DNA from 3 places in the Roseateles sp. P5_E11 genome. Region 3 is predicted to be linked to each of the others. Evidence: predicted binding sites of a transcription regulator. Region 3 holds the regulator's gene; each other region holds the start of a gene.

Region 1 (5,537 bases), on a different contig from region 3:
GACGATCAGCGCAAAGCTCGCGGCGTGGCTCTCCGGGAAGCCGTACTCGCTGAAGCCCTCGATCTGCTTGAAGATGTCTTCAGCGAACCTGGGGTCATAGCCGCGCGCGGCCATGCCATTCACGATCTTCTCGTAGTGCTTCTTGAGGCCTCCCTTGTGCTTCCAGGCCGCCATGTCGCGCCGCAGCGCATCGGCCTCGCCGCCGGTGTAGCCCGCCGCGATCATCGCGACCTGCATGACCTGCTCCTGGAAGAGCGGCACGCCGAGCGTGCGGCCAAGGGCAGCCTCCAGAGCCTTGCTGGGATACGTGACCGGCTCCCTGCCCTGGCGGCGCCTGAGGTAGGGGTGGACCATGTTCCCCACGATGGGGCCGGGCCTGACGATGGCGACCTCGATGACGAGGTCGTAAAAGCAGACCGGGCGCATGCGCGGCAGCATGCTGCGCTGGGCCCGTGACTCGATCTGGAAGGTGCCCACCGTGTCGGCTTCGCAGATCATGGCGTAGGTGGCCGGATCCTCTGCGGGGATGTCCTGCACCGAGAACGGGTAGCCCAGCGTCTCGCTGATGTTTGCAAGTGCCTTGCGGACCGCCGTCAACATGCCGAGCGCCAGCACGTCGACCTTGAGCAGCCCCAGCACGTCGATGTCATCCTTGTCCCACTGGATGATCGTGCGGTCATCCATCGACGCGTTCTCGATGGGCACGATGCGTGACAGCGGCCCCTGCGTCAGGACGAAGCCACCCGGGTGCTGCGACATGTGCCGCGGCATGGACAGGAGCTGTCGCACGAGCGCGATGAGCTGCTGTGCGCCGAGGTCCTCGATGTCCAGGCCGACCTCGGACAGGCGCGTCGTGTCCAGCTCGGCGCTGTCCCACCAGCCGTAGTTGCCGCTGAGTTGGTCCAGCAGTGGCAGCTCGAAGCCCAGGGCCTTGCCGACGTCCTTGAGCGCCGACTTCACGCGGTAGCTGATGACGACGGCCGTCAGCGCGGCGCGCTCCCGGCCATACTTCTTGTAGATGTGCTGGATGACTTCTTCGCGGCGCTCGTGCTCGAAGTCCACATCGATGTCGGGCGGCTCGTTACGCTCCTTGGAGATGAAGCGCTCGAACAGGACGTTCATCCGCGCCGGGTCCACTTCGGTGATGCCGCAGGCGTAGCAAACGACGCTGTTGGCTGCCGAGCCGCGTCCCTGGCACAGGATCCCCTCGCGGCGAGCAAACATGACGATGTCCGCGACGGTGAGGAAGTAGTGCTCGTACTTCAGCTCCTCGATCAACGCCAGCTCGCGCTCGATCAGCTCGCTGATCGTCGCTGGGATGCCATCCGGCCACCGCCTGCCTGCGCCTTCGTAGGTGATCTTGCGCAGGTAGCTGTTGGCGGTCTCATCGGCGGGAACCACCTCAGCGGGGTACTGGTAGCCAATTTCGTCGAGGCTGAAGTCGCACTGCGCCGCGACCTTGAGCGTCTGCTCCAGCAGGTGGGCCGGGAAGGTCCGCGCCAGCCGTCCGCGCGTTCGCAAGTGGCGCTCGGCGTTGATCTCCAGCGCCCGGCCGCACTCGGTCAACGGCTTGCCGATGCGCGTGGCCGTCATGACGTCCAGCAGCGCGCGCCGGCCGCGCTGGTGCATGGTCACGTTGCCGACGGCCACGAGCGGGATCTCTGTATCTGCGCTGATGTCGCGCATGCGCAGCAGCCGGATCTCGTCGTCGGCGCGTCGCAGCAGGTCCAGGCCAAACCAGACCCGGCCAGTGAAATGCGTGAGCAGCCAGCGCCCGAGCCGCATCAGCGCTGGCGGCAGGGCATGACGCGTTGGGCACGCGATGACGACGCAGTCGTCCAGCGAGCCCGGCGTCACGTCCTCGGGTGTCATCTCATAGGTGCCCTTTTCCGAGCGGCGCCGCAGCCTGGAGATGAGCTGGCAGAGGTTGCCGTAGCCGTTGAGGTTGCAGGCCAGCACCACCAGCGTGAACGGGAAGTCGCAGGTGACGGCGAACTGGCAGCCAACCAGCAGCTTCAGTCCCTGGGCTTTGGCCTCCACGTGCGCGCGCACGACGCCGGCCATCGAACACATGTCCGTGATCGCGATGGCCGAGTAGCCCAGTTGCTTGGCGTGCTCGACCAGTTCCTGCGGCCAGCTCGCTCCTTCCAGGAAGCTGAAATTGCTGACGCACCGAAGCTCGGCGTAATCGGGGAGCACGGCCATCGCGGCTCCATGGCCTCAGCCGAACGTGCCGTGCAGATACCAGGCCGGCGTGCCATCGTCCTGCCGCGTGCTGAAGATCCACAGCGGCCCGGCCACCTTGGACACGGCGATCCAATATTCGCGCGCGACATGGCGCGTCGTACCGGGCACACCCGCCTCACCCGGCACCCGGTCCCACCATCCGCCCTCGACCCGATCTGGGCCCAGGATGGGGAACAGCGGGCCCTGGTACTGCGGGCGCTCGTTCTGCATGGCGAGCCGCTTCGGCTCGGGGAACAGGAAGGTGGGTGCTGGCAGAGGCTCTGCCAGACGCGGCTGGCGTGCACGTCGCTTGGCCATCACATCCCAACGGGTCTGATGCTCGGGCCTGTGATCGTCGAGCTCGTAAGGCTGGACCACGTGATCCTCGCCCAGCCGCGCAGCGATCTGCTCAAGCACGGGAACGAGTGCTTCGCCGGCGCTCAATGACTTGGCCAGCAACGACAGGCTTTGTTCCGTGACGCGCTCGACGCCAACCGCCTCAAGCCTGAGCTCGCCGACCGGTGCCGCCAACTCGGTCTTGCCCAGATGTTCCGACAGGAGCTTGCTGAACTGGCCCACATCGCGTCCGGCCGTGGACGACCGGATGACCAGCTCACCGCAGTCCCCGACATCCTTGGCGCGCATGGAGTCGTGGATCCACGTGAGTCGGAATCCCTCGGCGCCGGAATGCCGCGCGCCCAGCCATCCGCACATCTGCATCAGCAGCGGTTTGGCGTACGCCATCAGTGCTTCGGCCTGGTCCTCTCGGGCCGGCAGCTCGACACGCGCAAAAAAGTCTTCGGGGATCTGTTCCCACTTGAAGGCCTCCGGCCGCAAGCCATACGCTTGGTCCAGGGCTACCAGGAGCGACTCATCGAATCGTCGGCTGATGCCATTGCGTGGCAGCTTCCTGAGCTGGCCCAGCGTGCTGATGCCCGCATGCGTCAGCGTCGCCACATGCTTGGCTGCAGCGCTCAGTGCTGGCAGCAGCTGATCATCAAGCACTGCCGTCAGCGGCCGGCCGTCGAGGTTGACCCCGCAGCGTGCCAGCACGAGCGCCGCCATCGCGGTCGGCGCCCAGCCGGTGCTCACCACGCCCAGCTGCGGTGCCTCGGCGGCGATGCGTGCCTTCAACGAATCCAGCCCGCGGAAAAGCCGCAAGCTGCCCTGCACTTCCAGCACCACGGCGCACCCCTCCACCAGCGCCACCCTCGGTGAAAACGTCAGAGCCCACAGCGCGATGCCGCGCAGAGCCTCAGCGGAGGCTGGCGGCAGCGCGGGCGAGGACTTCTTCGGCGAGGCGGGCGGCAGCGGTGTGAGCGGGGTTGTGAGGGCGACCCACAACATGGCGTCGGACCTCCTTGCTTCGAACGATGAGGCTGGGCCGGCGCATGCGCGGCGTCAGCACGTGATTGAGGCCACCTGGAACCGAGTCCAGCAGCAGCGGCGATTCATGGGCAGGCCCGCGGCGCTTGACGATTTCCACCTTGAGCTGCCAGTCCAGCTGCGAAGAGACGGCCAGCCTCAGCGGTGCCGGCGACGAATCGAAGCGCGCGTCCAGCGGGCGAAAGACGAACACGGGCCCCTCGCAGCCCTGCGCCGCCACCTGCAGGCGCCGCAACTGGCCGGGAAGGCTGTGCGGCAACCACGCCAGCACCGCGGCCGCGGCATTCGCACGCAGCAGCAGCTCGGCCGACCACAGACGATCCGACGGCTTGTCGGCCTTGATCCAGACCAGGCAGTTCTCGTCCAGCCCCAGATGGCGCAGGCCAGGCAGGTGTGGCAACCGCGGCGGGCCGATGACGACGACGGACCGGCCGCCCTTGACGAGCGGTGCGAGGCTGGGCCCGACCATGCGCCACTCGATCAGCGAGGGTTGCGACTGCAGGATCTCCACCATGCAGCCGCAGGGCCATCCTCCATCTGGCAGCTCGGCATCGAGCGCCGCAAATCCCGTGGCCACAAAGCCGGCGTGACCGCGGCCGAGTTCGCTGGCCCGCCAGACCGAGTCCACCAGCTCCGGCGGCAACTCGCTCGCCGTGTCGGCAGCGTTCTGCGTGGGCGACGCCAGGCAGACTGGGCCCGCTGATGCCGAGCTCTCATTGACAGGCAGCTCCGGCTCTACTGCGCGCGCCGCCGCGGCGGCCACGGGCGGCTCCTTGGCAACCGGCATGGGTGCGAGGAGCAGCTCAAGCTGCTTGGAGGGGGAAAGCGTGGGGGACAGAATGCCCTCCACAGGGTGCGCGGACATGAGGGGTGGCGTGAGATACTGTTGTTTTATACAGTACACCATCCAGCACGCTAACGTCCACCCGCAGATGCACGCCGCCGAGCTTTCCATGATCGATGCCGCACCGCGCGTCCCGCTGGGTCCGCCCGAACGCTGCCCGTACTGCCATTCGGCCGTCGAGCTGGTAACGGGCGCCGAGATGTACCCAGAGCGGCCAGAGCTGGCGGAACGGAACATCTGGAGGTGCACCTGCTGCGACGCCCACGTCGGGTGCCACAGGGCGGGTGCCCAGGTGAAGCTGCCTGGCGGCGACCAGATCACCAGCGACGGCACGCTGCCGATGGGCAGCCTGGCGAACGAGGATCTGCGCGCCGCGCGCATCGAGACCCATCGCCTGTTTGACGCGATGTGGCAACCGCCAGCGTGCATGACCCGCGGCGAGGCCTACGGCTGGATGGCGCGCCTGCTGAGCATTCCGCCGGAAGCGGCCCACGTCGCCAGCCTGAGCTACGACGAGTGCGTCAAGGTCATGCTGGCCATCGAGGATCTGACGCGCGCGCGCCATGAACCACCTCCGGCACCCGGCGCTGCACACTGGCTGATGCAGGCGGGGATCGAATTCAGCGTTGCCCCTGACGGCCACCTGGTCGTGCGCGCGCACGACGAAGACATCGACTACTGGCCCGACAAGCAGACCTGGACTGTGCGCAGCGGACTGCTCGCGGACGAGCACGAAGGTCTGCACGACCTCATCCTGTATTGCCGTCGCCCGAAGCGACCCGCGCGGGCGACACGCCACTGAACACCATGGAACCCAAGCGCTTTGACGAACGATTTGTCCTGGAAGCCGACCTACGCGGGATCGACTACACCGACAAGATCGACGAGGTCCACCTCGCCACGCCGGCTCGCGTACCCACCGGCCTCTCGATCTGGCTTCGTCCGATTCCCGCCCAGGTTCACCCCGGCCTGCGCGGCATGGGCACCCGCCGCATCCGGCTCCACGTCATAGTCGATGACCCGCAAAAGGCCGGCGCCCCTGAGCAGGTACGTCGTGCACTGCACCTGGACGAAGACGCTG
Region 2 (12,819 bases), on a different contig from region 3:
CGCGCTGATGATCGACATGGTGCCGGCCGGCCGGCTGGCGGCCTCGCCTGACGTGCTGGCCGTCGTGCTCGTGTTCTGGGGCGTGCACCAGCCCCGGCGCGTCGGCGTGTTGTGGGCCTTCATCTTCGGCCTGGCCATGGACGTGCACGACGGCGCCCTGCTCGGGCAGCATGCGCTGGCCTACAGCGGCCTGAGCTTCGGCGCCATCACGCTGCACCGCCGCCTGACCTGGTTCCCGCTGGGCGCCCAGGCCGTGCAGGTGCTGCCGCTGTTCTTCGGCGCCCATGCGCTGGCCTTGATCGTGCGGATGATCATCGGTGGCATGTGGCCAGGCTGGGGCGTGCTGCTGGCGCCGGTCTTCGAGGCGGCGCTGTGGCCCGTGGCCAGCTTCCTGCTGCTGGCACCGCAGCGCCGTGCGCCCGACCGCGACGCCCACCGGCCACTCTGAGCCGTGGTCGTCCTCAAGAACCTCCACCAGGAGCTGTCGCGCTTTCGGCTGCGCGTGCTGGCCGCGGGCGCCTTCGTGCTGTTCTGCTTCGGCCTGCTGGTCGCGCGCCTGCTGTGGTTGCAGGTGGTGCAGTACGACAGCTTCGCCGAGCGCGCCGAGTCCAACCGTATCGCCGTCGTGCCCATCGTGCCCAACCGCGGCCTGATCAAGGACCGCAACGGCGTCGTGCTGGCGAGCAACTACTCGGCCTACACGCTGGAAATCAACCCCGAGAAGGTCGTCGATCTGGACGCCACCATCGAGGCCCTGGGTCAGGTCATCGAGGTCCAGGCCCGCGACAAGCGCCGCTTCAAGCGCCTGCTGGAAGAAACCAAGCACACCGACTCGCTGCCCATCCGCACCAAGCTGACGGACGAAGAGGTCGCCCGCTTCACGGCCCAACGCTTTCGCTTTCCCGGCGTGGAGATCAAGGCGCGGCTGTTCCGCTCCTATCCCCTGGGCGAGGTTGGCGCCCACCTGATCGGCTATATCGGCCGCATCAACCAGGCCGAGAAGAAGGCCATGGACGATTGGGAAGAAGAAGACCTCGCCAACTACCGCGGCACCGAGTACATCGGCAAGCTGGGCCTGGAACAGGCCTATGAGAAGGAGCTGCACGGCGCGACCGGTTTCGAGCAGGTGGAGACGAGCGCAGGCGGCCGCGCCGTGCGGCGCCTTGCCCACAAGCCGCCGACGCCCGGCAACACGCTGAACCTGTCCATCGACATCAAGCTGCAGGCGCTGGTGGAGCGGCTCTTCGGCGAGCGCCGCGGCGCGCTGGTCGCCATCGATCCGCGCAACGGCGAGGTACTGGCTTTCGTCTCCAAGCCGACCTTCGACCCCAACCTCTTCGTCGACGGCATCGACGCCGACTCCTGGCGCGACCTCAACGAGGACATCGACAAGCCGCTGCTGAACCGGGCCCTGCGCGGCACCTACCCGCCGGGTTCGACGTTCAAGCCGCTGATGGCCATGGCGGCGCTGAACAGTGGCAAGCGCTCGCCCAGCACGGTCATCATCGACAACCTGACCTACAGCTTCGGCGGCCGCACCTTCGGCAGCCCCGAGACCGATCGCGCCGGCCCCAAGGACATGCGCCTGGCCATCGTCAGCTCGTCCAACGTCTATTTCTACAGCCTGGCCAACGAGATGGGCGTGGACCTGATCCACGACCAGCTGGAGCCCTTCGGCCTGGGCCGCAAGACCGAGATCGACGTGCAGGGCGAGGTCACCGGCGTCCTGCCCTCTCAGGACTGGAAGCGCCGCTACTTCGCCAGGAGCCCGGCGAATCAGAAGTGGTTCCCCGGCGAGACCATCTCGCTGGGCATCGGCCAGGGCTACAACAGCTTCACCATGCTGCAGATGGCCACGGCCTACTCGACCATCGCTTCCGGCGGCCAGCGCTACAAGCCGCGCCTGGTGCGCGAGATCGAGGACGTGGTGAAGCACGAGCAGCGCCGCATCGCCAGCGATGCGCTGCCCGCGCTGCCGCTGAAGCCCGCCGACGTCGCCGTCATCCAGAACGCGATGAACGGCGTGACGCTGGAGGGCACGTCGCGCCAGGTTTTCCTGGGCGCGGGCTACCAGAGCGGCGGCAAGACCGGCACGGCTCAGGCCGTCGGCTTGAAGGCCGGCGAGAAGTACAGCAGCATCAAGGCGGACGAGCGCAAGCGCGACCATTCGCTCTACGTCGCCTTCGCGCCGGTGGACAACCCGACGGTGGCCCTGGCCGTCATCGTCGAGAACGCCGGCTGGGGATCTTCCTCCGCTGCGCCGATTGCGCGCCGCGTATTCGACTATCTGCTGCTGGGCCAGTACCCCAGCGACGAAGACATTGCCAAGACGCAGCTGGGCCAGACCTTTGCCCCCATCGGCACACCACGCAAGGTGGCGGACGTGCCACTGTCCGGCTGGCAGCCGATAGCGCCCTCGGTCTCGGCCTCCGCAGCTTCGGCGCCCCCCGCACCCGCCTCGGGAGCCTCGCGATGACCGTCATCGAACGCCCGCCCCTGTGGCAACGCCTCAAGCCCTGGCTCAGCGGCTTCGACATCCCGCTGCTGCTCGCCGTGCTGTGGATGTGCGGCTGGGGCCTGCTGTGCATGTACTCGGCCGGCTACGACCACGGCACGCGCTTTGCCGACCATGCCCGCAACATGGTGCTGGCACTGGGGCTGATGTTCATCGTCGCCCAGGTGCCGCCGCAAAAGCTGATGGCCCTGGCCATCCCGCTGTACACGATCGGCGTGATGCTGCTGATCGCGACTGCCCTGTTCGGTGTCACGAAGAAGGGGGCCACGCGCTGGCTCAGCATCGGCGTCACGCAGATCCAGCCGTCCGAGCTGCTCAAGCTGGCGACGCCGCTGATGCTGGCCTGGTGGTTCCAGAAACGCGAGGGCCTGCTGCGCTGGCCCGACTTCATCGCCGCCTTCGCGTTGCTGCTCGTGCCCTTTTTGCTGATCGCCAAGCAGCCCGACCTGGGCACCGGCATCCTGGTGCTGGCGGCCGGCCTTTACGTGATCTTCTTCGCCGGCCTGCCGTGGAAGCTCATCGTGCCGGCCCTGGTGCTGGGCGCCGCCGGCGCGACCGCCCTGGTGCTCAGCGAGGACGCCATCTGCCAGCCCGACCTGAAATGGCCGGTGCTCAAGGAGTACCAGAAACACCGCATCTGCACGCTGCTGGACCCGTCAAAGGACCCGCTGGGCAAGGGCTTTCACATCATCCAGGGCGAGATCGCCATCGGCTCCGGCGGCATGACCGGCAAGGGCTTCATGCAGGGCACGCAGACCCACCTGGAGTTCATCCCCGAGCGCACCACCGACTTCATCTTCGCGGCCTTTGGCGAGGAGTTTGGACTGATGGGGGCGCTGGCCCTGCTGGCCGGCTTCACCGCGCTGATCCTGCGCGGGCTGATGATCGCCTCCGACGCGCCGACCCTGTTCACCCGCCTGATGGCCGGCGCGGTGACGCTGTCCTTCTTCACCTATGTCTTCGTCAACATGGGCATGGTCAGCGGCATCCTGCCGGTCGTGGGCGTGCCCCTGCCCTTCGTCAGCTATGGCGGTACGGCGATGGTGACGCTGGGGTTGTCGCTGGGGCTGCTGCTGTCGATCGCCCGCGTCAAGAAGCTGGTGAAGACGTAGCCGGAAACCTGATCGTGAACCGCGCCCCCGGCCCCTGGCCGTCGGGCGTCTCGCCCCCCACGGCGCGCCGCACGCGCGCGTCATCCAGGGTCAGCTCGGCCTCGTGGTGCTGCACGATCTCCTGCACGATGGCCAGCCCCAGGCCCGAGCCTTCCACACCGCTGCCGAGCGAGCGGTAGAAGGGCTGGAACACCTTGTCGCGCTCGGCGGGCGCGATGCCCGGCCCGGTGTCCTCGACCTGCAGCACGACAACTTGGCCAAAGGGGTCCTCCACCACGCGCACCGTCACCAGGCCGCCGGCCGGCGTGTAGAGCAGCGCGTTGTCGACGAGGTTGCGGATCAGCTCCCCGATCAACACTGGCTGGCCATGCACACGCAGCCGGCTTTCATCCGGCACCACGCCGTCGTAGCCCAGGTCAATGCGGCGCTCCAGCGCGCGCGGCACGAAATCGCGCACCGTGTCGATGGCGATCTCGGCCAGGCTGACGGGTTCACGCCGCATGGCCTGTTCGGCGTCTTCAGCGCGGGCCATGGACAGCAGCTGGTTGACCATGTGGGCCGCTCGCTCGCTGGCGCGGGCAATCTGGGCCAGCGAACGTTTCAATTCATCGGGGTTGGAGCGGCCAGCATCGATCTCGCGCTGCATGAACTCGGCCTGGGTACGCAGGCCAGCCAGCGGCGTCTTGAGCTGATGGGCAGCGTCGGCCAGGAAGTGCTTCTGCCGGCTCATCGATGAGTCCAGCCGCGCGAGCAGGTCGTTGATGGCCTGCACCAGCGGCGCGACCTCATCGGGCACGCGCTGCTCGTCAATGGGCGACAGGTCTGAACTCTCGCGCGAACGGATGCGCCGCTGCAATTCATTCAGCGGCGAGATGCCACGCGCCAGCGCCAGCCAGACCAGCAGCACCGCCAGCGGCAGGAYGACGAACTGCGGCAGGATGACGCCCTTGATGATCTCGTTGGTCAGCCGGGCGCGCTTGCCCAGCGTCTCGGCGACCTGCACCAGCATGGTCTTGGCCGACCCGGCCTGCCCCTCGGGCGCCACCCAGAGATAGGCCACGCGCACGGCGTCGGTGCCGACCTCGTCGTCGCGGAAATGCAGCTCCCAGGGCACGACGGGGGCATCCTCGGTCGGCACCGCCAACGTCGCATCGCCACTGAGCAGTTCGCCACGCAGGCCCAGCACCTGGTAGAAGACCGTGTCCGACGCGYCCGCCCGCAACAACGCCGCGGCCTCGGGCGCCAGCGCATAACGGTCCTTGCCCTTGACAGGCGCCGCCTCGGCCGCCACCTGCAGCCCGAGGCTGCGCGCCATCTCGCCCAGCTCGCGGTCATAGGGCCGGCTGGCAATGCCCTGCGCCACCAGCCAGGTCAGCGCGACGCTGATCGGCCAGATCAGCAGCAGCGGCGCGAGCATCCAGTCGAGGATCTCGCCGAACAGCGAACCCTGCGCAGCAGGGGCGCCCGCCCGAACCAGCGTGCCCTGTTCGGGGCTGGCGCCGTCCTTGTTGGGCATTTAGGAGTTGATCTTCTCTAAGCAGTAGCCGAGGCCGCGCACCGTCGCGATGCGAATCGGCCCCTGCTCGATCTTCTTGCGCAGCCGGTGGATGTAGACCTCGATGGCGTTGTTCGAGACTTCTTCGCCCCATTCGCACAGGCGCTCGACGAGCTGGTCCTTGCTGACCAGCCGCCCGGCGCGCTGCAGCAGCACCTCCAGCAGCGACAGCTCGCGGGCTGACAGCTCCAGCATCTGCTCGTTGATGTAGGCCACGCGGCCCGTCGCATCGAAGGTCAGCGGCCCGTGCTTGATGAGGCTGCTGGCGGTGCCCAGGCCGCGCCGGGTCAGGGCGCGCACACGCGCTTCCAGCTCCTGCAGCGAGAAAGGCTTGGCCATGTAGTCGTCGGCGCCCAGGTCCAGCCCCTTGACGCGCTGCTCGACGCTGTCCGCCGCCGTCAGGATCAGCACCGGCATGGTGGAACCGCGTGCGCGCAGCTTGCGCAGCACCTCCAGCCCATGCAGGCGCGGCAGACCAAGGTCGAGGATGACGAGGTCGAACTCATGCGTCGCCAACGCCGAATCGGCCTCGGTGCCAGAACTGACCCTGTCGACAGCGTAGCCAGAGGCCCGCAAGGCCCGCAGCAAGCCATCGGCCAGCACTTGGTCGTCTTCGGCAATCAGGATGCGCATAGGTTTTGTCTCCGCCGCCGATGTTAGGCGGTGGCACGCTGGCTCATGCCATGAGCCACCCCACACCTAGGATGCTCCTCAATCCTGATCCGCTAGCTGCCGTGGATCGGGGGACAAACCACTGTACAAACCCACAGCTTGCCCCATAATTCAGCCCATTCCCCACGGAGATTCGCATGGACGCCCCCGTCAAAGCCCTGAACACCGAAAAAGCCAAGGCCCTGCAGGCCGCCCTCGCCCAGATCGAAAAGCAGTTCGGCAAGGGCTCCATCATGCGGCTCGGTGAAGGCGAGGTCATCGAAGACATCCAGGTCGTCTCCACCGGCTCCCTGGGCCTGGACATCGCACTGGGCGTCGGCGGCCTGCCACGCGGCCGCGTCGTCGAGATCTACGGCCCCGAGTCCTCCGGCAAGACGACGCTGACGCTGCAGGTGATCGCCGAGATGCAAAAGCTCGCCGGCACTTGCGCCTTCATCGACGCCGAGCACGCGCTGGATATCCAGTACGCCCAGAAGCTCGGCGTCAACCTGCAGGAACTGCTGATCAGCCAGCCCGACACCGGCGAACAGGCCCTCGAGATCGTCGATGCGCTGGTGCGCTCCGGCTCGGTGGACCTGATCGTCATCGACTCGGTCGCGGCGCTGACGCCCAAGGCCGAACTCGAAGGCGAGATGGGCGACAGCCTCCCCGGCCTGCAGGCCCGCCTGATGAGCCAGGCCCTGCGCAAGCTGACCGCCACGATCAAGAAGACCAACTGCATGGTCATCTTCATCAATCAGATCCGCATGAAGATCGGCGTCATGTTCGGCTCGCCCGAGACGACCACCGGCGGCAATGCGCTGAAGTTCTACGCCTCCGTGCGCCTGGACATCCGCCGCATCGGCTCGATCAAGAAGGGCGAGGAAGTCATCGGCTCCGAGACCAAGGTCAAGGTCGTCAAGAACAAGGTCAGCCCCCCGTTCAAGACTGCCGAGTTCGACATCCTCTATGGCGAGGGCATCAGCCGCGAGGGCGAGATCGTCGACATGGGCGTGGTCGCCAAGGTCGTCGAGAAGTCCGGCTCCTGGTACGCCTACCAGGGCGAGAAGATCGGCCAGGGCAAGGACAACGCTCGCGAGTTCCTGCGCGAGAACGTCGACGTGGCCCGCGAGATCGAGAACAAGATCCGTGAATCCCTGGGGGTCGCTCCGCTGACCACGGCGGCCGAGGAGTAAGCCGCTGGGCGGGCCTCCCCCATGGCGACCCGGGCGCCGCTGTCGTTGAAAACCCGCGCCATCGGCCTGCTGGCCCAGCGCGAGCACAGCCGTGCCGAGTTGCGGCGCAAGCTGTTGCGGATCGAGCAGCAACGGCGGCAGCGTGCGCGCCTGGCCGCGGCGCAGGCCGCCGGCGAGGGCGAACCGTCGGCGGCTGTCGAAGAGGAAGATGGCGCTGAGGACGTTGCGGTTGCGGTCGATGCCTTGCTCGACGCCCTCGCGGCCGCCGGTTACCTTGACGAAACCCGTTTCGTCGAGTCCCGCCTGCATCTGCGCGCCAACCGCTTTGGCGCCCAGCGCATCCAGCAGGAACTGGCCCAGCACGGGCTCAAGCTGGGTGCCGAACAGCAGGCAACCCTGCGCGAAACGGAGATGGAACGCGCCCGTGAAGTCTGGCGCAGGCGCTTCGGCGAGGAGCCTTCGCGCGACGCCGCCGAACGAGCGCGTCAAAGCCGGTTCCTGCTGGCACGCGGTTTTGCCCCCGAAGTGGTGCGCCGCTTGCTGAGGGCCTAAGGGCCGCTTGACCGAGCGCGCAGGGGGAGTTTTCACCCTCCGTGCTACATTGCCGCCTGCCCCAAAAACGAGGGTTCACCCGGTTACAAGCCCCTTTGCCCCTCTGGCAGAGCGGTGCAAAAACCGGGCCGACCCCGTCCCGGCATCGGCCGGGGTGATTCGCCATTCCCCCGTTTCATGCCTGTCGCCCACCCGTCCGTCCCGCGCCGCCCGCTGCATCGCCGCGCCCTCGATGTGCAGGTATTCGCGCGTGATGACGGCTTGTTCGACGTCGAAGCCAGCCTGACAGACACCAAGACGCATGACGTGCCACTGGCGGGCGTGCCGCGCAAGGCCGGCCAGCCTATCCACGAGATGCACCTGCATCTGACCGTGGACGCGACGCTCACCATCACCGCAGCCCGTTCCGAGACGCTGTGGATGCCGTATCCGGGCGCCTGCGACCACCATGGCAATGCCTATGCCCGCCTCATCGGCCTGAACCTGATGAAGGGCTTCCGGCAGGCCGTCGGTGAACGCCTCGGCGGCACGCGCGGCTGCACCCACGTCACCGAGCTGTGCCAGATCTTGCCGACGGCCGTCATCCAGGCCATGGCTGGCTCCGTCATCGACACACGTGAGAGCCCCCACGCGCCTTCGGCGCTGCCCCCCGAGGGGGCTGAGACGCCTAGGGGCGGCCCGTCGCCGTCTCGCGAAGGCGATGCCGCCGGCAACCCGCCCTTCCAGCTCGACCGCTGCCACGCCCTGCGCCGCGACAGCGTGACCGTCGCCAAGTTCTATCCCCGCTGGCATCAACAAACCGCTGCCCAGCCGGCCACTTCCGAATCCTGACTTCCCCGACCCGAGAGACCCAGCCATGAAAATCCACGAATACCAGGGCAAAGAGATCCTGCGCCAGTTCGGCGTGCCGGTGCCGCGCGGCATCCCGGCCTTCACCGTGCAGGAAGCCGTCGAGGCCGCCCAGAAGCTGGGTGGCCCGGTCTGGGTGGTCAAGGCCCAGATCCACGCCGGCGGCCGCGGCAAGGGTGGCGGCGTCAAGGTCGCCAAGACACAGGACGACGTCAAGGCGCTGGCCGAGAAGATCCTCGGCATGCAGCTGATCACGCACCAGACCGGCCCTGAAGGCCAGAAGGTCCGTCGCCTGTACATCGAAGATGGCGCTGACATCAAGAAGGAGCTCTACGTCTCGCTGGTCACCGACCGCGGCACGCAGAAGGTCGCCTTCATCGCGTCGAGCGAAGGCGGCATGGACATCGAGGAAGTGGCCCACTCCACGCCCGAGAAGATCATCACCGAGATGATCGACCCGCTGACGGGCCTGAGCGAAGCGCAATCGCGCAAGATCGCCGCGGCCATCGGCCTGACTGGCGCCTCCATCGACCAGGCCGTCGACATCTTTGCCAAGCTCTACAAGTGCTACATGGACACGGACGCGTCGCTGGTTGAAATCAACCCGCTGAATTGCGACAGCAAGGGCAACCTGATGGCCCTGGACGCCAAGTTCAACTTCGACGCCAACGCGCTGTTCCGCCACCCTGAGATCGTCGCCTACCGCGACCTGGACGAAGAAGATCCCGCTGAAGTTGAAGCCAGCAAGTTCGACCTGGCCTACATCAGCCTGGACGGCAACATCGGCTGCCTGGTGAACGGCGCCGGCCTGGCCATGGCCACCATGGACACCATCAAGCTGTTTGGCGGCGAGCCGGCCAACTTCCTGGACGTCGGCGGCGGCGCCACGGCCGAGAAGGTCACCGAGGCCTTCAAGATCATGCTCAAAAACAAGAGCGTGAAGGGCATCCTGGTCAACATCTTCGGCGGCATCATGAAGTGCGACACCATCGCCGAAGGCGTCATCACCGCCTGCAAGGCCGTGAACCTGTCCGTGCCGCTGGTCGTGCGCATGAAGGGCACCAACGAAGAACTGGGCAAGAAGATGCTGGCCGAATCCGGCCTGCCCATCATCGCGGCCGACACGATGGCCGAAGCGGCCACCAAAATCGTCGCCGCAGTCGCCTAAGCCCGCCCAGAGGAATCAGACATGTCCATCTACATCAACAAAGACACCAAGGTCATCACCCAGGGCATCACCGGCAAGACCGGCCAGTTCCATACCCTGGGCTGCCAGGCCTATGCCAACGGCAAGAACGCCTTCGTCGCGGGCGTGAATCCGAAGAAGGCTGGCGAGAAGTTCAGCGAGATCCCCATCTACGCGACCGTCAAGGAAGCCGCCTCGCAGACCGGCGCGACCGTGTCGGTGATCTACGTGCCGCCCGCCGGTGCCGCCGCCGCGATCTGGGAAGCCGTCGAAGCCGACCTGGACCTGGCGATCTGCATCACCGAAGGCATCCCGGTCCGGGACATGCTGGAAGTGCGCAACAAGATGAAGGCCAAGGAAGCCGCTGGCGGCAAGCGCACGCTGCTGCTGGGCCCCAACTGCCCCGGCCTGATCACGCCGGAAGAAATCAAGATCGGCATCATGCCGGGCCACATCCACCGCAAGGGCCGCATCGGCGTCGTGTCGCGCTCCGGCACGCTGACCTATGAAGCCGTGGCGCAGCTGACCGAGATCGGCCTGGGCCAGTCGTCGGCCGTCGGCATCGGCGGCGACCCGATCAACGGCCTGAAGCACATCGACGTGATGAAGGCCTTCAACGATGACCCGGACACCGACGCCGTCATCATGATCGGCGAGATCGGCGGCCCGGACGAGGCGGAAGCCGCGCGCTGGTGCAAGGCCAACATGAAGAAGCCCATCGTCGGCTTCATCGCCGGCGTCACGGCGCCCCCCGGCAAGCGCATGGGCCACGCCGGCGCGCTGATCTCCGGCGGCGCCGACACGGCCGATGCCAAGCTCGCCATCATGGAAGAGTGTGGCTTCACGGTCACGCGCAACCCGTCGGAAATGGCCAAGCTGCTCAAGGCCCTGCTCTGAGCCTGCTCCTCGTGAGCAATTCGAGGGCCGTTCACTGAACGGCCCTTTTCCTTTGCTGCCTGCGTAGTTGCACGCAGACGCAGCCCGCCCGGGCGGACCGACACTCGGGCGACCAACACCGAGCCTGCCATGGACCTGCTGAACGCCGCCTTCTTCATCGCGCTGCTGAAGATCATCTGGGTCAATATCCTGCTGTCCGGCGACAACGCCGTCGTCATTGCGCTGGCCTCGCGCAATCTGCCGCACAGCCAGCAGAAGAAGGCCATCGTCTTCGGCAGCGGCGCTGCCATCCTGCTGCGTGTCGTGCTGACGCTGTTCGCCGTGCAGTTGCTGCAGCTGCCCTGGCTGAAGCTGATCGGCGCCGTGCTGCTGCTGTGGATCGGCATCCAGCTGCTGGCCGACAGCGAAGACGACGCCGACGTGCACGCCAGCGGCAATCTGTGGACGGCCGTGCGCACCATCCTGATCGCCGACCTCGTCATGAGCCTGGACAACGTCATCGCCGTCGCGGCCGCCGCCAACAGCGCGCCCGAGGGCGCCCGCCTGATGCTGCTCATCATCGGCCTGGGCCTGTCCATCCCACTCATCATCTTCGGCAGCACGCTGCTGTTGAAGCTGATGGAGCGCTTCCCGGTCATCATCACGCTGGGGGCCGCCCTGCTGGGCTTCGTCGCCGGCGAGATGGCGACGACCGATGCGGCCGTGCACGAGTGGTTCGAGGCGCATATGCATGGCCTGGACTACGCCGTCAGCATCAGCTGCGCGGTCCTGGTCGTCGTCGTTGGCATGGCGCTGGCCCGCCGCAGCAAGCGCGAGGCCGCCTAAGATCGACCGCATGGCAAGCGGCGGCAAATCCGGCAAGGCAGGCAGCTTTTGGCAGCGCCTCATCGGTCGGGTGCCCGATCCTGCTGGCTCACCGTACGGCGATCCGTCGGCCCTGCCGACCGTGCAGCAGACTCAAGGCCCCGGCGCGTCCACGCCGCAGGTCAGGGCCGCACAGCCGCCCCCCGACCTGCGCGATTTCGAACTCGGTGCCGAGATCGGCCGCGGCGCGATGGCCGTGGTCTACAAGGCCACGCAACGCTCAACGGGCCGCCAGGTCGCCATCAAGCGCCTCGCGCTGAGCCGCGAATTCTCGGCCGAAGACCTGGCGGACGTGCGCGAGCGCTTCATGCGCGAGGCGCGTGCAGCCGGCCAGCTGGAACATCCAGACATCCTGCAGGTCGTCGATGCCGGCCAGGACGGTGCTGACGCCTGGATCGCCCTCGAATACGTGCTCGGCCGCGACCTGAGCAGCTTCACCAAGGCCGGCCAGCTGCTGCCCGCTCGCGAAGTCGTGCAGATCGGCGCGCGTCTGGCGCGGGCCCTGGCCTATGCCCACAGCCAAGGCGTGGTGCACCGCGACATCAAGCCCGCCAATGTCATGCTGGACCGCATCAATGGCAGCCTGAAGCTGATGGACTTCGGCATTGCCCGCGTTGGCGACGGCAGCCGCACCCGCACCGGCCTCGTGCTGGGCACGCCGTCCTTCATGTCTCCGGAGCAACTTGCCGGCCTGACGGTGGACGGCCGCAGCGACCTCTATTCCCTGGGCGTGCTGCTCTACCAATTGCTCAGCGGCGCACTGCCCCACCAGAGCGAGTCCATGGCGCGGCTGATGCAACAAATTGCGACCGAGCCTGCACCCGATATCCGCATCCACCGCCCCAGCCTGCCCGAAGCCCTCGCCCTGGTGCTGGCCCTCGCGCTGGAGAAGCGCCCCGAGCTGCGCTACGCCGACGGCGAGCAGATGGCTCGTGATCTCGAAGCCGTGCTCGTGCTCGGCCTGCAGGCCGAACCCGCTGCGCCCGAAACGGCTGCAGCGGCTTCCCCCCAGGATGCGGCCTTCGCACAAACACTGCGCTTGGCGCCTGAGGAAGCAGGGCAGAATCCTTGCTCCTCTGCCGAGCCCCACGAGCCACCGCAAGCCTCATGACCCTGGAGTTCTTCAGCGCCACCGACGTGGGACGTGCGCGCGACAACAATGAGGATTCGGTCGCCCTGGACGAGGCCGCAGGCCTGACCGTGCTGGCCGACGGCATGGGCGGCTACAACGCCGGCGAAGTGGCCAGCCAGATGCTGACCAGCTTCGTCAGTTCCGAGCTGGGCCGCTGGCTCAAGGACGCCGGCCGCGAGGCCCGGGCCGGCGAGGTCAAGCGCGCCATGGACATCTGCGTGGACAACGCCAACCGCGCCATCTTCAACGCCGCCAACACCAACCCGCGCTATGCCGGCATGGGCACGACGCTGGTGCTGGGCGTCTTCCG
Region 3 (3,744 bases):
CGCTACAGCCTCGGCAGCGACACCGACGTGAACTACCTGCTGGCTTGCCGCCGTCCCGCTTGAAGCTCCCTGCGCCTTGGTCGCATTTGCGGGCCGTGCTGTTCGACCTGGACGGCACGCTGATCGACAGTGCTGCTGACCTTGCGGCGGCGGCCAATGCGATGCGCGCCGATCGTGGTCTCACCCCGCTGCCGTTGCCGCAATATCGGCCGCATGGCGGCTCCGGCGCGCGCGGCATGCTGGGCCAAGCCTTCGGCGCGGCGCCTGGTCAGTCGGGCTATGACGAACTCAAGCGTGAATTCCTGGATCGTTACGAAGCGCTGATGTATGACAGCACGCGCGCCTTTGTCGGCATCGAGGCGGAGCTTCTCGGGCTCGCTGATGCGGGCCTGGCATGGGGCATCGTCACCAACAAGGCCGAACGCTTCGCCTTGCCGCTTGCCAAGGCGCTGGGTTTGGCGGCCGGCGCCATCGTGGGCGGCGACACCACGAGCCATACCAAGCCGCACCCCGCCCCGCTGCTGGAGGCAGCACGCCGCTTGAACGTGGTACCGGCGTCCTGCCTCTATGTCGGAGACGACGAACGCGACATCCTGGCCGGTCGCGCTGCTGGCATGGCAACGGCCGCTGCGGCGTGGGGCTATCTCGGCCATAGCGGTGAATTTCGTCATTGGGGCGCCGACCTGGAGCTGTCCGCGCCGGGTGAGCTCTTGAAAGCGCTCGGTCTGGCCTAAGATGCAAGGTCTCTGGGGCCGACTTGGTTTCGACGTGGGTGCGGATCCGGAGTAGGGCATGTCGAGCACCAGTCCGCTCGTAAAACCACTGGAAACAAAGTAACTGCAAACGACTCTACGTTCGCACTCGCCGCTTAATTGCGGATGAGCTTCTCAACGGCAGGCCGATGGGCCGGGCTGAGTTCCGCAAGGGGCAAGGCTGAGAAGTCACTCACATCGGCTGGCGTCGCACCGGGTCACTCGGTGGGGCGTGAGATCAAGTGACTGGCGGGAAAGCTAGCGTGCCACTGCGCGAGTTGACCGTGAGATTCAAATCAGCCGGCTAAACATGTAGATCTGCCCGGTGATGGCTTGCGGACGGGGGTTCAATTCCCCCCGGCTCCACCATCCAATTGAGAAGGCCCGTGTCGGTGACACGGGCCTTTTTTCATCTCGAGTGCGCCGGGGTCAATTGAACCCCTGTCCGCGAATCAGCCCAACAGCCAGGCCCTCGATGCTGAAGCTCTCGCTGTGCTCATCGACGCGGATGGGCTCGAAATCGGCGTTCTCGGGCAGCAACTGGATGCCATCAGGCCCACGCTTGAAGCGCTTGACCGTGACCTCGTCGCCGACCCGAGCCACGACGATCTGGCCATTGCGCGCCTCCTTGGCCGACTGCACGGCCAGCAGGTCGCCGTCGAGGATGCCGATGTCTTTCATGCTCATGCCCTTGACCTTGAGCAGGTAGTCGGGCTTCCTAGCGAACAGGCCGGGCTCGACCGTATAGGTCTGCTCGACATGCTCCTGCGCGAGGATGGGCGCGCCAGCGGCGACGCGGCCGATCAGGGGCAGGGTCAGCTGGGCGAAGTGGGGAATCGGAAGGTTGAATTGGCGGGCGCGGTTGACGGCGCTCAGCGCATCGGACTTGAGGCGAATGCCGCGCGAGGTGCCGCCGACGAGTTCCAGCATGCCCTTGCGAGCCAGGGCCTGCAGATGCTCCTCGGCCGCGTTGGCGGACTTGAAACCCAGCTCGGCGGCAATCTCGGCGCGGGTGGGTGGCGAGCCGGTGCTTTCGATCGCGTTGCGGACCAGGTCGAAGATCTGCTGCTGTCGGGCGGTAAGCTTGGGTCGGTCTTGCACGGGGCGGCCTTTTCGTCAGGGCTGGAAATTTGTCCAGCACCTGTATTTTCATCCAGGAATCCAAGAAATTGCAAACCTTTGACCGTCTGATCGTCATTCTGGGCACCGGCGGCACGATTGCCGGCACTGCCAAAACCGCCAGCGACGGTGTGGGCTACACGGCGGCGCAATTGAGCGTTGAGGATTTGCTGGCGGCAGTGCCCGCGCTGTCGGGCCAGAAGCTCGAGGCGCAGCAGGTTGCCCAGCTCGACAGCAAGGACATGGATTTCGCGACCTGGCAGCGGCTCGCAGTCGCCGTACAGCAGCACCTCGACCGGCCTGAAGTCGCTGGCATCGTCATCACCCATGGCACGGACACGCTGGAGGAGACCGCCTACTTCCTGCAGCGGGTGCTGGCACCTGTCAAGCCCGTCGTTCTGACGGCCGCGATGCGGCCGGCGACGGCGCTGGCGCCCGACGGGCCGCAAAACCTTTTCGATGCGGTGCAGGTGGCAGCGACGTCCGATGCGGCGGGCGTCGTCGTCGCATTCGCAGGCCGTGTGCACGATGCGACCCAGGTGCGCAAGACACACAGCTATCGCGTTGACGCCTTCGAGTCGGTCGACGGGGCGCTGGTGGCGCGGGTGGAGGAGGGCGTCGTGCGCCAGCTTGGCCGCTGGCCCGTGGGCGATGGCCTGGGGCTGGCGCGCATCGCCCGGCCGGCCGCACGCTGGCCGAGGGTCGAGATCGTCATGAACCATGCCGGTGCGGATGGCGTTGTCGTGCGGGCGCTCTGCGCGGCAGGCATCGACGGGCTGGTCGCCGCTGGCACGGGCAACGGCACGCTCAGCACCACGCTGGCTGCCGCGCTGCACGAAGCCCGGGCCGGCGGCGTCAAGGTCTGGCGCAGCACGCGCTGCGACGCCGGCCCGGTCATGGACTTGCCCGGGCTGCTGCCCAGCGCCGGCGCGCTGAGCCCGGTCAAGGCCAGGATCGAACTGATCCTGAGCCTGCTGGGCGACTGAGCCTCAGCGGCTGCGGCGCCGGGCCACGAAACCGACCAGGCTCAGGCCGGCCAGCAGCAGGGCATATTGGCTGGGTTCAGGCACGGCCGCGATGGCCTGGTTGGTCAGATTGCCCTCGAAAGCGAAGACGTAGAACTGGTTGCCGTAGGCTGCCGGCGCGCCGCCGCCGTTCGGGATTGCCGTGGCCAGGAAGTCGTTATCGTTGGCGAGATACAGCGTGTGCATCGTTTTGCCGTTGACGACGACATCCTCGCCGAAGGCAATGCCTTCGAGCTTGGCCGATATCAGCGCGTCGGAAATGCCGGCGGCGTTGAGCGCGGCCTTGATATCGAGAAATCGCGTGCCGACTATTGCCGTGCCGGGTTGGGTGCGCAGGTCGGCGATGCCACTGACCTCGGCGGCACCGGTCAGGTTGATCTTGACGAGCTGTTTCACCGCCGCCTTGGAGCCGTCGCCCATGCCCTTGCCGTCGCGCTCCAGCACGATGAGTTCGTGGTCGTTCAGTGCCAGCAACTCGCTGCTGTTGTAGGCCTTGCCGTTGATCTGGTTGTCGAAAGCGAACTGGCTGGTGGCTCCCGTGGCGACGTCGATCTTGACGATGCGGTTGTAGCGGCCGCCGTCGCCACCGTCCTGGGCCAGCGGGCTCTGCACGAAGCCGAACAGCGTCTTTCCGTCGGGCGAGATGGCCAGGCCCTCCATGCCCTTGTTGGCGACGCGGCCTGCCGTGTTGCCAGAGATCTCGGCGGCGCCGGAAGAGCTGACGTTGCCAACGGCGAAGCTGCTCGGCAGGCTGAAGGTGCGGATGCGCTCGCCCGTCGCGCGGTCGAACTGGTAGACGTAGGGGCCGTACTCGTCGGAGATGAAGACGCTCTTGCCGTCGTTGGAGA

What was found. Region 3 encodes LexA, which represses DNA repair genes until DNA is damaged. Its sites were predicted from a motif close to ACTGTATNNNNATACAGT; they were not measured.
Region 1: imuA (translesion DNA synthesis-associated protein ImuA) is a predicted target of LexA. The motif match lies at 4,495-4,512, and genes of this name have one in related genera.
Region 2: recA (recombinase RecA) is a predicted target of LexA. The motif match lies at 5,936-5,953, and genes of this name have one in related genera.

What each region holds. Positions count from the first base shown of each region.
Region 1 covers NZ_JBFUMO010000320.1:762-6,298, reverse strand. The annotation lists partial or broken gene ACXJKR_RS20555 (error-prone DNA polymerase) at 1-2,205, opposite strand, end outside; gene ACXJKR_RS20550 (Y-family DNA polymerase) at 2,221-3,573, opposite strand; gene imuA (translesion DNA synthesis-associated protein ImuA) at 3,482-4,399, opposite strand; gene ACXJKR_RS20540 (zinc-finger-containing protein) at 4,545-5,258, shown strand; gene ACXJKR_RS20535 (hypothetical protein) at 5,264-5,537, shown strand, end outside.
Region 2 covers NZ_JBFUMO010000036.1:3,210-16,028, reverse strand. The annotation lists gene mreD (rod shape-determining protein MreD) at 1-448, shown strand, start outside; gene mrdA (penicillin-binding protein 2) at 452-2,476, shown strand; gene rodA (rod shape-determining protein RodA) at 2,473-3,627, shown strand; gene ACXJKR_RS05005 (sensor histidine kinase) at 3,605-5,044, opposite strand; gene ACXJKR_RS05000 (response regulator) at 5,144-5,815, opposite strand; gene recA (recombinase RecA) at 5,992-7,029, shown strand; gene ACXJKR_RS04990 (regulatory protein RecX) at 7,051-7,581, shown strand; gene ACXJKR_RS04985 (DUF2889 domain-containing protein) at 7,759-8,412, shown strand; gene sucC (ADP-forming succinate--CoA ligase subunit beta) at 8,438-9,598, shown strand; gene sucD (succinate--CoA ligase subunit alpha) at 9,620-10,513, shown strand; gene ACXJKR_RS04970 (TerC family protein) at 10,643-11,338, shown strand; gene ACXJKR_RS04965 (serine/threonine-protein kinase) at 11,349-12,488, shown strand; gene ACXJKR_RS04960 (Stp1/IreP family PP2C-type Ser/Thr phosphatase) at 12,485-12,819, shown strand, end outside.
Region 3 covers NZ_JBFUMO010000447.1:142-3,885, forward strand. The annotation lists partial or broken gene ACXJKR_RS24200 (bifunctional 2-polyprenyl-6-hydroxyphenol methylase/3-demethylubiquinol 3-O-methyltransferase UbiG) at 1-63, shown strand, start outside; gene ACXJKR_RS24205 (HAD-IA family hydrolase) at 96-734, shown strand; RNA gene ssrA (transfer-messenger RNA) at 749-1,121, shown strand; gene lexA (transcriptional repressor LexA) at 1,182-1,853, opposite strand; gene ACXJKR_RS24220 (asparaginase) at 1,922-2,857, shown strand; gene ACXJKR_RS24225 (esterase-like activity of phytase family protein) at 2,861-3,744, opposite strand, start outside.